Amycolatopsis sp. NBC_01488: one gene and its partner. The protein of the gene in region 1 interacts with the protein of each later gene in a pairwise test. Links are inferred from orthologs where the notes say so. Each region holds a gene or a part of one and is shown on either strand. Other genes may lie near its edges. The genes, in order: OG738_RS08980 and dnaE.

What was found.
Region 2: the proteins of OG738_RS08980 (region 1) and dnaE interact in binary tests that used the Escherichia coli proteins (3 or more experiments, as listed by UniProt). The link is inferred for Amycolatopsis sp. NBC_01488 from one-to-one orthologs.

The regions. Positions count from the first base shown.
Region 1 is NZ_CP109434.1:1,877,670-1,884,293, forward strand. What follows is about bases 1,508-4,473. They hold OG738_RS08980 (pyridoxal phosphate-dependent aminotransferase), read left to right. Parts: upstream 1,508-2,390; coding sequence 2,391-3,557; downstream 3,558-4,473. Other genes in these bases: OG738_RS08975 (DUF445 domain-containing protein), read right to left, coding at 1,508-2,361; OG738_RS08985 (hypothetical protein), read left to right, coding at 4,372-4,473. Outside these bases: OG738_RS08965 (VOC family protein), read right to left, coding at 1-285; OG738_RS08970 (CGNR zinc finger domain-containing protein), read left to right, coding at 376-846; more of OG738_RS08975, read right to left, coding at 1,063-1,507; more of OG738_RS08985, read left to right, coding at 4,474-5,718; MocR-like transcription factor YczR, read right to left, coding at 6,218-6,624. UniProt on the Escherichia coli protein: Shows aminotransferase activity with methionine and histidine as substrates, and to a lesser extent also with phenylalanine.
Region 2 is NZ_CP109434.1:6,749-14,539, reverse strand. The notes cover bases 1,907-6,039. They hold dnaE (DNA polymerase III subunit alpha), read left to right. Parts: upstream 1,907-2,257; coding sequence 2,258-5,839; downstream 5,840-6,039. Other genes in these bases: OG738_RS00025 (MFS transporter), read left to right, coding at 5,948-6,039. In the rest of the region: OG738_RS00040 (amino acid permease), read right to left, coding at 1-1,234; OG738_RS00035 (FadR/GntR family transcriptional regulator), read right to left, coding at 1,231-1,878; more of OG738_RS00025, read left to right, coding at 6,040-7,429. UniProt on the Escherichia coli protein: DNA polymerase III is a complex, multichain enzyme responsible for most of the replicative synthesis in bacteria. This DNA polymerase also exhibits 3' to 5' exonuclease activity. The alpha chain is the DNA polymerase catalytic subunit.

The DNA of each region.
Region 1 (6,624 bases):
GCCCAGGCCGAGCACGCGCTCGTGCGCCGCCTCCAGGTCCGTCACGTTCAGGTCCAGGTGCAGCTGCTGCGGGTGCTCCGCGGACGGCCACGACGGCGGCCGGTAGTCCGGCACGCGCTGGAACGCGATCCCCGCGCCGCCCGCGGGGTTGGCCAGCGTGACCCAGTGCCCGTCTTCGGCGACTTCGGGCGCCTCCCACTCCAGCACCGCCCGGTAGAACCCCGCCAGCGCCACCGGGTCGGGGCAGTCGAGAGCCACCACACCCAGCGTCGGTACCGCACTCATCGTCGCTCCCTTCGATCAAGAGTAACCATCAAAGGCATTATGTGGGTTAGCGCACGCGGGAGCAACCGTCGACCGCCGTACACTGGCGCGGTGCACACCGACGCCTCCCTCGTCGTGGAGTTCCTCAACACGGTCAACGTCGAAGAGGGCACTGACCTGCTCGAAGATCCCGGGCAGTGGCGCGAGTGGGCGGCCGGGCACGCCCTGACGGCCAACCCGGCCACCGAGGCCCGCGCGGCGCGCGACGCCCTGCGCGCCGCGATCGGCGACCCGCGGCTGCCCGGCGGCAGCCTGGACGTCGGCACCCGGATCTCCCTCACCGACGACGGCCCGGCCCTGATCGCGGACGACGTGGTGGGAGCGGTGTTCGCGGCGTGCGCCAGGCTGGTGGTCCGCGGCGACTGGATCCGCCTGAAGATCTGCCCGGCCGACACGTGCCTGTGGGCGTTCTACGACGAGTCCCGCAACCGCTCACGCACGTGGTGCTCGATGCGGGTGTGCGGAAACCGCGAGAAGGCCCGCGGCTGGCGCGCCCGCGCCGCCGAAGCCGCCACCGGCTGAGCACCGGTCTCATCCGAGCGGTGGACCCTCGAACGGCTGTGGACAACTCGAGCGCCGGGCACCACATATCCACGCCCCCGACCCGCCTCACCCCCACACGTTGTGGACCGCGATTAGGCCATCACCGTGAAAAGTTGTGGATAACCCCGGGGATAACTCAGCTTCCTGTGGACAACTCGTTTGAAGCTGCCCCAGGTGTGGTATATGACTCAGCCCTCAGAACAGCAGCTCCGCCACCGTGTAGATGACGAGCCCGGCCAGCGCACCGACGACCGTGCCGTTGATGCGGATGAACTGCAGGTCGCGGCCCACCTGGAGCTCGATCTTGCGTGACGTCTCCTCGGCGTCCCAGCGCTCGACCGTGTCCGTGATGATCGTGGTGATCTCGCGCGAGTAGTTCTTCACCAGGTACGCCGCGGCGCCCTCGACCCAGCCGTCGGCCTTCTCGCGCAGCTGGTCGTCCGACACCAGCCGCGACCCGAGGGACATCAGGCCGAGGCGGACGCGCCGGCGCAGCTCGCTCGACGGGTCCTCCGCCGCCGTCAGCAGCATCTCCTTCGCCGTGCTCCACGCCGAGCCGATCAGGCGCTGGACCTCCTCGTGGTGCACGATCTGGCCCTTCACCTGCTCGGCGCGGGCCATCACGTCCGGGTCGGTCTGCAGGTCCTGGGCGAACTCGCCGAGGAACTTGTCCAGCGCCAGCCGCATCGGGTGGTTGACGTCGGTCTTGACCGCCCACGCGAACGACAGCACCTCGCCGTAGACCTTGTCCGCGAGCATCTCGTCGACGAACTTCGGCGACCAGCTCGGCGCCCGGTCCGACACCACGCGCAGCATCGTCGTGTGGTTGTCGCGAACCCACTCGTACGCGCGGTCGCACATCAGGTCCACGAGCTTGTGGTGCGCGCCGTCGGCGAACACGCCCTGCAGGATCTTGCCCAGCGGCGGGCCCCACGGCTTGTCGATGATCCGCCGGGCGACGGCCTGCTCCATGATCGCCTGGACGTCTTCGTCGCGAAGCACCTTCACCGCGGCGCGAACGACCGTGGCCAGCTCGGACGTCACGCGCTCGGCGTTGTCCTCCTGCGCCAGCCAGCCACCGAGCCGCCGCGCGATCTCGACGCGCTTCAGCTTGTCGCGGACGACCTCCTCGGACAGGAAGTTCGACCCGACGAAGTCGCCGAGGCTGTTGCCGAGCGCGTCCTTCTTGTTCGGGATGATCGCCGTGTGCGGGATCTTCAGCCCGAGCGGGTGCCGGAACAGCGCCGTGACGGCGAACCAGTCGGCCAGCGCGCCGACCATGCCGGCCTCGGCCGCGGCGCGGACGTAGCCGACCCAGCCCGGCCAGCCGGCCGACTGCGCCCAGCTGGTCAGCAGGAACACGACGGTGGCGCCGAGCAGGAACGACAGCGCGACCAGCTTCATCTTGCGCAGCGCGCGCCGCTTTTCCTCTTCGCCGGCGGCGCCGCCCGGCGGGTCGGCGGGCGTCACCTTGGCGGGGGTCAGTTGCTCCACATCACCATTGTCCGTGAGGATGGCTGATCGTGCGCGAACCTGCTCTCGTCCCCCGCCTCCGGCCGTTCACCTCGACCATCTTCGCCGAGATGACCGCGCTGGCCGTCAAGCACGACGCCGTCAACCTCGGCCAGGGCTTCCCGGACACCGACGGCCCGGCCGGCATGCTCGAAGCGGCCAAAAACGCGCTGTTCGGCGGGGCCAACCAGTACCCGCCCGGCTCCGGGCGCCCGGAGCTGCGGGCCGCGATCGCGCGGCACCGGCTGCGCTACGGCACCGAGTACGACCCGGACACGGAGATCCTGGTCACCGCGGGCGCGACCGAGGCCATTGCGGCGGCGTTGTTGGCGCTGACCGAGCCCGGCGACGAGGTCATCGTCATCGAGCCGTACTACGACTCCTACGCCGCCGCGGTCGCGATGGCGGGTGCCGAGCGCCGGATCGTCGGGCTCGTCGAAGGCCCGGACGGCCGGTTCGGCCTCGACGTCGACGGGCTGCGCGCCGCCGTCACGCCGCGGACCCGGGCGATCCTCGTCAACTCGCCGCACAACCCGACCGGCACCGTGTTCACCCGCGCCGAGCTGGAAGCGCTGGCCGCGCTGTGCGTCGAGCACGACCTGATCGCGATCTGCGACGAGGTCTACGAGCACCTCGTCTTCGACGACAACGAGCACATCCCGCTGGTCACGCTGCCCGGCATGCGGCCGCGGACGGTGAGCATCTCCAGCGCCGGGAAGACGTTCAACTGCACCGGCTGGAAGATCGGCTGGGTCTGCTCGACGCCGGAGCTGGTCGCGGCGGTGAAGGCGGCGAAGCAGTTCATCACCTTCGTGTCCGGCGGGCCGCTGCAGCCGGCCGTCGCATACGCGCTCGACCACGAGCTGACCTGGGTCGACGGCCTGCGCGCGTCACTGCAGGAGAAGCGTGACCGGCTCTCGGCCGGGCTGGCCGATGCGGGGTTCGCCGTGCGGCCGACCGCGGGCACGTACTTCGTCTGCGTCGACGTGCGGCCGCTGGGCTTCACCGACGCCGCCGACCTCGCGTGGGAGCTGCCCGTGCGAGTGGGTGTCGCCGCGGTGCCCGTGAAGGTGTTCACCGATCACCCGGACGAGTGGAAACACCTGCTGCGTTTCGCGTTCTGCAAACGCAACGACGTCATCGACGAGGGCGTCACCCGATTGCGCAAACTGGTCTGACGACCGTTTCGCCGGGACGGAAACTTTCCGGCGGCGGAACTCGGCGGCGAAAAGGGCGCGGCGGCAGTCGGCGACTCGGGTGGCACCGCGCGGCGGTCGACCGGTTGCCGTAGCCAGCCATCACGCTCCGCGATCATGAAGGTGATTTCGGGTCCGCGGCGCCGCCTGGTGAGGCCGACCCGCACCAGCGACCGTCCGGCCGTCGATGATCACGGAACGCAGCGGCTCGAGCGGCGCGCGCCCGGGCTTCGCGGACCACAGTGGACCCATTCGGCCCAGTGCGCGCCCGCCCGCCGGCGTCTGTCCGACCACTTCGCGGAAATCTTGCCGAATACACCCAAAGCCACCGTGTCGGCACGGAAAGCGACCGCGCAGCCGGAAACATCAGGTCAACGCGCGAATGTGCAAATTGCAGAACTCGTCCGAATGGCCGCAGTGAACCCCCCGAACGGCACTGAGAGTGATCAACTCGTCGGCCGCAGATGCCTTGCCCGGGAGAGCCGGTGCGCCTTACGGGCTGGATCGAACGCGGGAGAGATGAAAGACTCCCGAGCGGTGCTAGAAAGAGTGCAGCCCCGGGGGAACTGCGACCTGGCCGGAGAAAGATCCCAGCAAGAACGGACTCGAGCGTGCGTCGCGAGAGCCTCAGGCGCGGACGGTGGTGGTGGCGGTGAGCAGCACGGCGAACGCGCGCCGCAGCGCTCCCGCACGATCTGCGCTCACAGCGGGTGAAACGCACCGGAGTTTCGGCCCGTCCGCAGGCCGGGAAGCCCACGCCTTGCCCTCGGGCGAGGCACAGCCGCAAGCCGACGCCTTGCCCTCGAGCGAGGCGCATCCGCACGCCTTCGCCCCGGCCTCGAGCGAGGCGCGCCCGACAGCCTTCGCCCCGCCCTCGAGCGAGGCGCGGCCGACAGCCTTCTTCGCTCGCCCGAACGTCGCACGCCAGAGCGTTTCCGCAGGTCAGGGGCGTACCGCCGGGAAATCGGCGCACGCGCGCGGGCGCGCGCCGCGACCGTGGGCGGCCGCGCTGCAGCGGCCCGCCGCCAAGATCCTCGTCGCCGGGGGCCTGACCCTCGCCGGGTGGCTGCTCACCGGCGCTCTCTCCGGCAGCACCGCGGCCGCCGCCGAGCCCACCGCGTGCCCGCACGTCGCGGCGTCCACTGTGGAGCACACCGGCCTGCTGGGCCACCACCGCACGAGCCACCGCGAAGCCGGCGCCCCCACGTGCGCGCCGCAGCCGGACGCCGCGGCCGGCGCGACCAAGACCGACGACACCGCGGCCGACACCACCGCCAAGCAGTCCACGAAGGACACTCAGACCACCGAAGAGCCGGCGACACCCTCGTCCGGCAGTCTCGCCGCGCCGACAGAGCCGGCCACCAAGACGACCGCGTCCGGTGGCGGGCTGCTCAACGGACTCGTCGGCACCGTCACCTCGGTGACCAAGCCGATCACGGCGCCGGCCACCCAGGCCACCTCGTCCGACAGCGGCCTGCTGGGCGGGCTCGTCGGCGGCGTCCTCAACGTGGTCGGCGGCACGCTGAACACGGTCACCACCACCGTCAGCGGCACGCTGAACACCGTCGGCGCCGTCACGGACACGCTGTCCCACACCGTCCTCGCGCCGCTCACGCAGCCGCCCGCGGGCAACCCGGACGCGCCCGTCCTGCTCCCCCTCGACGACATCCTCGCCCCGGTCCTCGGCAGCTCGAACTCGGGCGGCGTCACGGTCACCGTGCCCGGCGTCGTCGGCGACACCCTCACCCCGGTGACGACCACCGCCGTCGCCCCCGAGACCGCGCCCGCTGAGACGCCCGCCACGACGACGTCGACGACGGCCTCCCGGGTCGCGACCGTGCACCTCGTCGAGGTGCAGAACACGCTGCGGGCCCAGCAGGAGCAGCCGCGCGACTCCGGCGTCCACGCCCGCAACGGCGGCGGCGACAGCACTCCCGGCCTGCCCGGCGGCTCCAGTGCCCCGAGCGCGCCGGCGCCGACCGCGGCGCCCGGCCACGACGGCCCCGGTGGCGTCCGCCACCCGTTCGCCGTCCACACCGACGACGTGACCACCACCCAGCTCAAGCTGATCGGTGCCAGCCGCGACCACGAAGTCGACGGCGCGGGCAGGGAAGCCGCCCTGCCCACCACCTCCCCCGACTGACCCCGAACCGGGCAGCCGGGGAGAACTGCGTCCAAACCAAGATCAACTGGACGTACTCGCACGCCGCAACCGCGTGACGTTTCCCCTGCTCCAGCACGAAATTCGTGACTCTTTCACGTCTCGTGACGCTGAACCGCGTCCGACGTACTCCAGGGGCGTAAACCCATGCGAAACCACCGTCTTTCCGACCGGCCGACCGCGCCCGGCCGGGTCGGATCCCGGTCCCGGCGCCGCGCTGCCCCCGCGGCGCCGGGACCCACACCGGGCGTGCTCCGGGAGTCTTCGCTCACCGCGCCGAGCGGAGACTCGTCAAGCGGAGAGCACGCCTGAGCCGCCGGCTTCCCGGCACGTCGAGGGGCTGTGCCGGGAAGCCGCGGCACCCACGAACGGGGTCACGCCCGCGAGTGGGAGTGTGAAACAACGAACCGGTGCGCTGGATGCACATGAACGCCGCCCATCCCTGGGAGCAGGCTCGCATCCAGCGCACCGGTTCGTCTTGTCAGGCGATCGGTGCGTCCAAGGAGGCCGGAGTGCCGCTGACCGACGCCGCCGCGGCGCTCAGCCGCCGGACCGCTTCGTCGATCTTGTCCGGTGGCAAGGAGAACGGCAGCCGGATCCAGCGCTCCAGTCCGCCGTGGACGCCGAAGCGCGAGCCGGGCGCGACCTGGACGCCGTGACTCGCGGCCGCCACCGCGAGGCGCGAGCTGACCGGCTCCGGCATCCGGCACCACAGCGACAGGCCGCCCTTCGGCAGGGTGAACGTCCACTCCGGAAGGTGCCGGTGCACCGAGCGGGCCAGCGCGTCGCGGTAGCCGCGCAGCTCCTCGCGACGGCGGACCAGCGCGCCCGGGTCGTCCAGCAGTTCGGCGAGCACGATCTGCTCGAACACCGGCGAGCCCAGGTCGA
Region 2 (7,791 bases), 1.9 Mb from region 1 along the record:
GCAGCCGGAACGCGGGCCGCTCGAGGCCGTTGCGCCGGGTCTTGCGGACGAACAGCAGGTGGCAGAGCACGATGATCGCCCAGGTCGCCAGGATGCCGATCGCGGCGAAGTTCAGCACGATGTCGAAGGCCTCCTTCGGCACCAGGTAGTTCAGCCCGACACCCAGCACGCAGACCGACGCGGTCAGCAGGATGCCGCCGTAGGGCACCTGGTTGCGGTTCAGCACGCCGGTGAACTTCGGCGCCGAGCCCGCCTTGGCCATCGACCGCAGGATCCGGCCCGTCGAGTAGAGGCCGGAGTTCAGGCTGGACAGCGCGGCGGTGAGCACGACCAGGTTCATCACGCTGTCGGCCGCGGGCACGCCCAGGTGCGAGAGCACGGTGACGAACGGGCTCTGGTCCTTCGTGTAGGAGCTCCACGGCAGCAGCATTGCCAGCAGGACGACCGAACCGACGTAGAAGACGAGGATCCGCCACATGATGGAGTTGATCGCCTTCGGCATGATCTTCTCCGGGTGCTCGGTCTCGCCGGCGGCGACGCCGACCAGCTCCACTGAGGCATAGGCGAACACGACGCCCTGCACGATCAGCACCATCGGCAGCAGGCCGGTGGGGAAGATCCCGCCGTGCTCGGTGATCAGCTGCGGGCCGGGCGCGGTGCCGTCGATCGGCGTCTGCGTCACCAGCAGGAAGATGCCGATCACCAGGAACAGCACGAGCGCGGCGACCTTGACGATGGCGAACCAGAACTCCATCTCACCGAACAGCTTCACCGAGACGAGGTTGAGCGTCAGCACGACGGCGAGCGCGATCAGCGCCAGCACCCACTGCGGGATCGGCGAGAAGAACGACCAGAAGTGCGCGTACAGCGCGATGGCCGTGATGTCGGCGATGCCGGTGGTCGACCAGTTGAGGAAGTGCATCCAGCCGGCGACGTACGCGCCCTTCTCGCCCATGAACTCGCGGGCGTAGGAGACGAAGGCGCCGCTGGAGGGCCGGTACAGGATCAGCTCGCCGAGCGCGCGGACGACGAAGAAGGCGAAGAGCCCGCACACGGCGTAGACGATCGCGAGGGCCGGCCCGGCCTGGGCGAGCCGCCCGCCGGCGCCGAGGAAGAGGCCGGTGCCGATCGCGCCGCCGATCGCGATCATGTTCACGTGCCGGGGCTTGAGGGCCTTGCGGTAGCCGGCGTCGCCCGCGTCCGCGGTCGTGGCCGTGAGGGTCTGCTCGGTCACTGGTCCCCGTTCACGATGCTGGTGAGAGTGGCTTCGACGTGCGTGAGGTGCGCGGTCATGGCCTCGACGGCTTGCTCTTCGGAACCGCTCTCGATGGCCGTGACGATCTCGCGGTGCTCGACGTTCGACTGCCGCCGCCGGTCGCCGAGCTGGTTGAGGAAGGCGGACTGGCGGGCCAGCGCGTCCCGGATCTCTTCGATCACCTTCCCGAAGACGGGGTTGCCCGAGGCCTGGGCGATGGTGATGTGGAAGAGCGAGTCGAGCGCGACCCAGGCGGTGTTGTCGGTCTCGGCGTCCATCCGCTCGACGAGGTGGCCGAGCAGGTCGAGGTCGTCCTGGCTCCGTCTCACGGCCGCGTAGCCCGCGACGGGGATTTCGACGTGCCGGCGCACCTCGATGAGGTCGCGGGCGGAGTAGGGCCCGAAGGTGGGGTTGTCGGCGGGCCCGGTGGCGGTGACGAAGGTGCCCTTGCCGGTCTTGGACTCGGTCATGCCGAGCGCCTGCAGGCCGCGCAGCGCTTCCCGGATGACCGAGCGGCTGACCTCGAACTCCCTGCTCAGGGTCGCTTCGGAGGGCAGCTTGGCGCCGACGGGGTAGTCGCCGCGTTCGATCAGCTGCCGCAGGTGGGCCAGCACGGCCTCCATGGCACTGACCCGCCGGGGACCACCTTGTCCGGCTGTCTGGCTGTCAGACAGGTTCATGGAAGGGATGCTCGGTGTCCCGCCCGGCGCCTGTCAACGCGAGCAGACGTCGGTGTGGCTCAGCTCACCGGTCCGTTCGTGCGCGTCCGATCGGGGTGCGAACCCGGCCGGCCCCGATGCGCAACGCGTCGGGCGTCGCCGGGTGACCACCCGACCGCGCCCCGTGCCCGCCGGCCGCACCGTGATCATCACTGCCCGAAACGGTGGCGCGTCGCGCCACCCGGTGCGGGCTCCAGAGGCGCACAATCGAGCCCGGCGAGTGCGGGATAGGCTGGGGGACCCGGGCGCGCCGGACCCATCCACACAGGGGAGGTTTTCGCTGGTGTCGAACGATTCCTTCGTCCACCTGCACGTCCACACCGAGTACTCGATGCTCGACGGTGCGGCGAAGATCGGTCCCCTCTTCGCGGAGGCGGCGCGCCTCGGCATGCCCGCGGTCGGCATGACCGACCACGGCAACATGTACGGCGGCGACGAGTTCTACCAGCAGTCGAAGAAGCACGGCCTCAAGCCGATCATCGGCATCGAGGCGTACGTCGCGCCGGAGTCGCGGTTCCACAAGAAGCCGGTCTTCTGGGGCCAGTCGAACCAGCGCGGCTCCGACGAGCTGGGCGAGGGCGGCGACGTCTCGGGCGCCGGTGCGTACACGCACATGACCATGCTCGCCGCGAACGCGACCGGCCTGCGGAACCTCTTCAAGCTGTCCTCGCTTGCCAGCATGCAGGGCTACTACCGCAAGCCCCGGATGGACCGCGAGCTGATCGCCGAGAACCACGCCGGCATCATCGCGACCACCGGCTGCCCGTCGGGTGAGGTGCAGACCCGGCTGCGGCTGGGCCAGAAGGAGGCGGCGATCCAGGCCGCGTCCGACTACAAGGACATCTTCGGCGCGGACAACTTCTTCCTCGAGCTGATGGACCACGGCCTGCCGATCGAGCGGTCGGTCCGCGAGGGCCTGCTCGAGGTCGGCCGGCTGCTCGACCTCAAGCCGCTGGCCACCAACGACTCGCACTACGTCACCAAGGACCAGGCGGACACGCACTCGGCGCTGCTGTGCGTCCAGGCGGGCAAGACCCTCAACGACCCGACCCGGTTCAAGTTCGACGGCGACGGCTACTACCTCAAGTCCGCCGCCGACATGCGCGAGTACTGGGACAAGGAGGTCCCGGGCGCGGCCGACACGACGCTGATGATCGCCGAGCGCGTCGAGTCGTACGAAGAGGTGTACGCGCACAAGGACCGGCTGCCGTTCTTCGAGGTGCCCGAGGGCTACGACCAGGGCGGCTGGCTGCGCGAAGAGGTCCAGCGCGGCATGAAGTGGCGATTCCCGGAGGGCGCGCCGGACGGCTACCAGGAGCGCATCGACAAGGAACTCGACGTCATCATCGGGAAGGGCTTCCCGGCCTACTTCCTGATCGTCGCCGACCTCATCAGCTACGCTCGCCGCGTCGGCATCCGGGTCGGCCCCGGCCGTGGTTCGGCCGCCGGCTCGCTCGTCGCGTACGTCCTCGGCATCACGAACCTGGACCCGATCCCGCAGAAGCTGCTGTTCGAGCGGTTCCTCAACCCCGAGCGCGTCTCGATGCCCGACATCGACATCGACTTCGACGACCGCCGCCGCGGCGAAATGATCCGGTACGCGACCGACAAGTACGGCGCGGACAAGGTCGCCCAGGTCATCACCTTCGGCACGATCAAGACCAAAGCCGCGATCAAGGACAGCGCGCGGGTCCACTTCGGCCAGCCCGGCTACGCGATCGCGGACAAGATCTCCAAGGCGCTGCCGCCGCCGATCATGGCGAAGGACATCCCGCTCTCGGGCATCGTCGACTCGAAGCACGAGCGCTACGGCGAGGCCGCCGAGGTCCGCGCGCTGGTCGAGACCGACGAAGAGTGCAAGACGATCTTCGAGACCGCCCGCGGCCTCGAGGGCCTGATCCGCAACGCGGGCGTGCACGCCTGCGCGGTCATCATGTCGTGCGACCCGCTGACCGACGCGATCCCGCTCTGGCAGCGTGACGACGGCTCGATCATCACCGGCTGGGACTACCCGTCGTGCGAGGCCATCGGCCTGCTGAAGATGGACTTCCTGGGCCTGCGGAACCTCACGGTCATCGGCGACGCGATCGACAACATCAAGACCAACCGCGGAATCGACATCGACCTCGACACCCTCGGCGTCGAGGACCCGGAGACGTACAAGCTGCTCGCCCGCGGCGACACGCTCGGCGTGTTCCAGCTGGACGGCGGGCCGATGCGCGACCTGCTCCGCCGGATGGAGCCCACGGTCTTCGACGACATCGTCGCGGTCGGCGCGCTGTACCGCCCCGGCCCGATGGGCATGAACGCGCACAACGACTACGCGGACCGGAAGAACAACCGGCAGAAGGTCAAGCCGATCCACCCGGAGCTCGACGAGCCGCTGCGCGAGATCCTGGCCGACACCTACGGCCTGATCGTGTACCAAGAGCAGATCATGCACATCGGCCAGAAGGTGGCCGGCTACACGATGGGCCGCGCGGACGTGCTCCGCCGCGCGATGGGCAAGAAGAAGAAGGAAGTCCTCGACCTCGAATACGAGGGCTTCGAGGCCGGGATGAAGGCCAGTGACCTGGTCCCGGGCGGGTTCTCCGCCGAGGCCGTCAAGGCGCTCTGGGACACGATCCTCCCGTTCGCCGGCTACGCGTTCAACAAGAGCCACGCGGCCGCGTACGGCCTGGTCTCCTACTGGACCGCGTACCTCAAGGCGAACTTCACCGCCGAGTACATGGCGGCCCTGCTCACGTCGGTCGGCGACAACAAGGACAAGTCGGCGGTCTACCTGTCCGAGTGCCGCCGCCTGGGCATCAAGGTGCTCCCGCCGGACGTCAACGAGTCGGCCCTGCGGTTCGCGGCCGTCGGGGAGGACATCCGCTTCGGGCTGGGTGCCGTCCGCAACGTCGGCGCGAACGTCGTCGAGTCGATCATCAAGACCCGCGAGGAGAAGGGGAAGTACGCCTCCTTCATCGACTTCCTCGACAAGTCCGAGCTCGTGGCCTGCAACAAGCGGGTCATCGAGTCGCTGATCAAGGCCGGCGGGTTCGACTCGCTGGGCCACACGCGGCTGTCGATGATCCAGGTCCACGAGGACGCGGTCGAAGCCGTCGTCCCGCTCAAGCGCCAGGAGGCGATGGGCCAGTTCGACCTCTTCGGCTTCGGCGGGGACGACGATGAAACAGTGGCCTCGTCGCCGCTCGCGCACCTGAAGTTCGGCGAGGAGGAGTACCCGCGCAAGCAGCTGCTCGCCTACGAACGCGAGATGCTCGGCCTGTACGTCTCGGCCCACCCGCTGGACGGCGCCGAGCGGATCCTGCGCAAGCACGCCCCGAAGCCGATCGCCGGGATCCTCGCCGATCCGCCGCGCGAAGGCGAAATCGTCATCTCCGGGCTGATCACGTCGCTCGAGCGGCGGGTCAACAAGAAGGGCGAGCCCTGGGCGATCTGCACGGTCGAGGACATGGACGCCTCCCTCGAGGTGCTCTTCTTCCCGAAGTCGTACGCGCTGTTCGCGAGCGAGCTGATCGAAGACAACGCGGTGCTGGTCAAGGGCCGGGTCAACTGGCGCGAAGACAAGATGTCCGTCTTCGGCGGCGGTCTCGCGACACTGGACCTGTCCGAGGTCGGCACGGGCAACGGCGACGACGAGCCGCCATTGGTCCTGCTCGCGGCGGCGGAGAAGATCGACCAGTCCGTGGTCAGCGAGCTGCGGTCCACGCTGCTCGCCCACAAGGGGGAGACCCCGGTCCACCTCAAGCTGGTGGGCAAGAACCAGACGGTCTTCGCGCTCTACGACTACCCGGTCAAGGTCAGCTCGATGCTGATCGGCGAGCTGAAGGGCATCCGGGGCATCACTGCCTCCACCTGAGTCGCCGAGGGCGGGATCCGTGGGCGTACAACGCGCGCGGATCCCGCCTTTCGTGTTTGCTGGGTGGGGTATCCCCGGCCGGTGAACACGCGTGAGGTCAGCTCTTCGATGTCGTACGAACCCGATCCCCGGCGCTGGAAAGCGCTTGCCGTTTCGCTGACGGCCGGGTTCATGGGGCTGCTCGACGTCAGCATCGTCAACGTCGCGCTCCCGTCGATGCAGTCCGGCCTGCACGCGAGCAGCGGCGGCATCCGCTGGGTCGTCTCCGGCTACGCGCTGGCGTTCGGCCTGGTCCTGGTCACCGGCGGCCGGCTCGGCGACGCGTTCGGCCGCCGGACCATGTTCCTCGGCGCCCTCGCGGCGTTCGTCGTCACGAGCGCGCTGGCCGGCGCGGCCCCGAACGAGACGACGCTCGTGATCGCGCGGCTCGCCCAGGGCGTCGCGGCCGGCATGCTCACGCCGCAGAACACCGGCCTGATCCAGGACCTCTTCCGCGGCGCCGAGCGCGGCCGCGCGTTCGGGATGTTCGGCGCCGTCGTCGGGATCTCCACGGCGGTCGGGCCGATCCTCGGCGGGTTCATCCTCGCCGTCTTCGGCACCCAGGAGGGCTGGCGCTGGGTGTTCTACGTCAACGTGCCGATCGGGGTCGTCGCGTTCGCGCTGGCCCTGCGGCTGCTGCCGCGCAGCGAGAAGAAACAGTTCCGGATGCGCTCGGAGATCGACTTCCTCGGTATCGCCCTGCTCGCGGTCGCCGTGCTCGGCGTGCTGCTCCCGGTCATCGACTCCGACTCCGACGGGCCCGCGCGGCTGTGGTGGATGTTCGTCGTCGCGCTGGTGTTCGGCTTCGCGTTCGTGCGCTGGGAGCGCTCGGTGGTCCGGCGCGGCCGGACGCCGCTGCTCGACACCCGGCTGTTCACCGGCACGCCGGGATACGCCGCCGGTGCGTCGGTCGGCGCCCTCTACTTCTGCGGGTTCGCCGGGATCTGGCTGGTCTTCGCGATGTTCTTCCAGCAGGGCCTGGGCTACACGCCGCTGCAGTCGGGGCTGTCGGTGACGCCGTTCGCGCTCGGGTCGGCGGTGTCCGCGGCCGTCGCCGGACGGCTCGTGCCGACGTACGGCCGGCGGCTGACCGTCACCGGGCTGGCCATGGTCGCGCTGGGCCTGCTGGCCGTGGCGCTGCTCGCCCAGCTCGTCCCGCCGTCGGTGTCCGGGTGGGCGTTCGCGCTGCCGCTGCTGTTCGCGGGCGTGGGCGGCGGCATGGTGATCTCCCCGAACACGACGTTGACGCTGGAGTGCGTGCCGGTCCGGATGGCCGGCGTCGCGGGCGGCGCGCTGCAGACGGGCCAGCGGATCGGCACGGCGATCGGCACCGCCGTGCTCGCGTCGGTGTTCGGCACGGTCGTCGGCGCGGTGAAGGACTACCCGCTCGCGCTCACCGTCGCGCTGTGCTGCGCGGCCGTCCTGACGTGCACCGCGCTGGCCCTCGCGATCGCCGAACTCCGGGCGCGGCGCCACCGTGCGCAACATTCCGGGGACGAGGACGAGGCTCGGAAAGCCGAGACGTCCGCCGCGGACGTCCAGCGGGGCTGAGACACTACTTTCGGCAGATTTGCGATGCTCCATCCGAGTGACGAGCGCGGAAAGGCACTGGTGCTACGGAGAGCCACCGAGTAGATCTAGTGGAGCCTTCACTGCGCGGCTTCGGCTACCGACAGTGGCAATCGGTCGGCCACCCGGGGATGGGGTGACCGGCCCGAGCGATCGAGGCGTCCGGAGTTCGAGGGAATGGACACACTCGGTCACCTTCCATCCAGTGAATGTCGGCGTCCGCGGGGGACCGTCCGGCAGTCGCGGAAGGGATGCCCATCGACAGCCGCCGGCGCGTGACGGCAGCGGGCGGGCCCGGGTGAGGGGGAACCGGGCCCGCCCGTCTTTCGCCCGTGTCGTGTGCG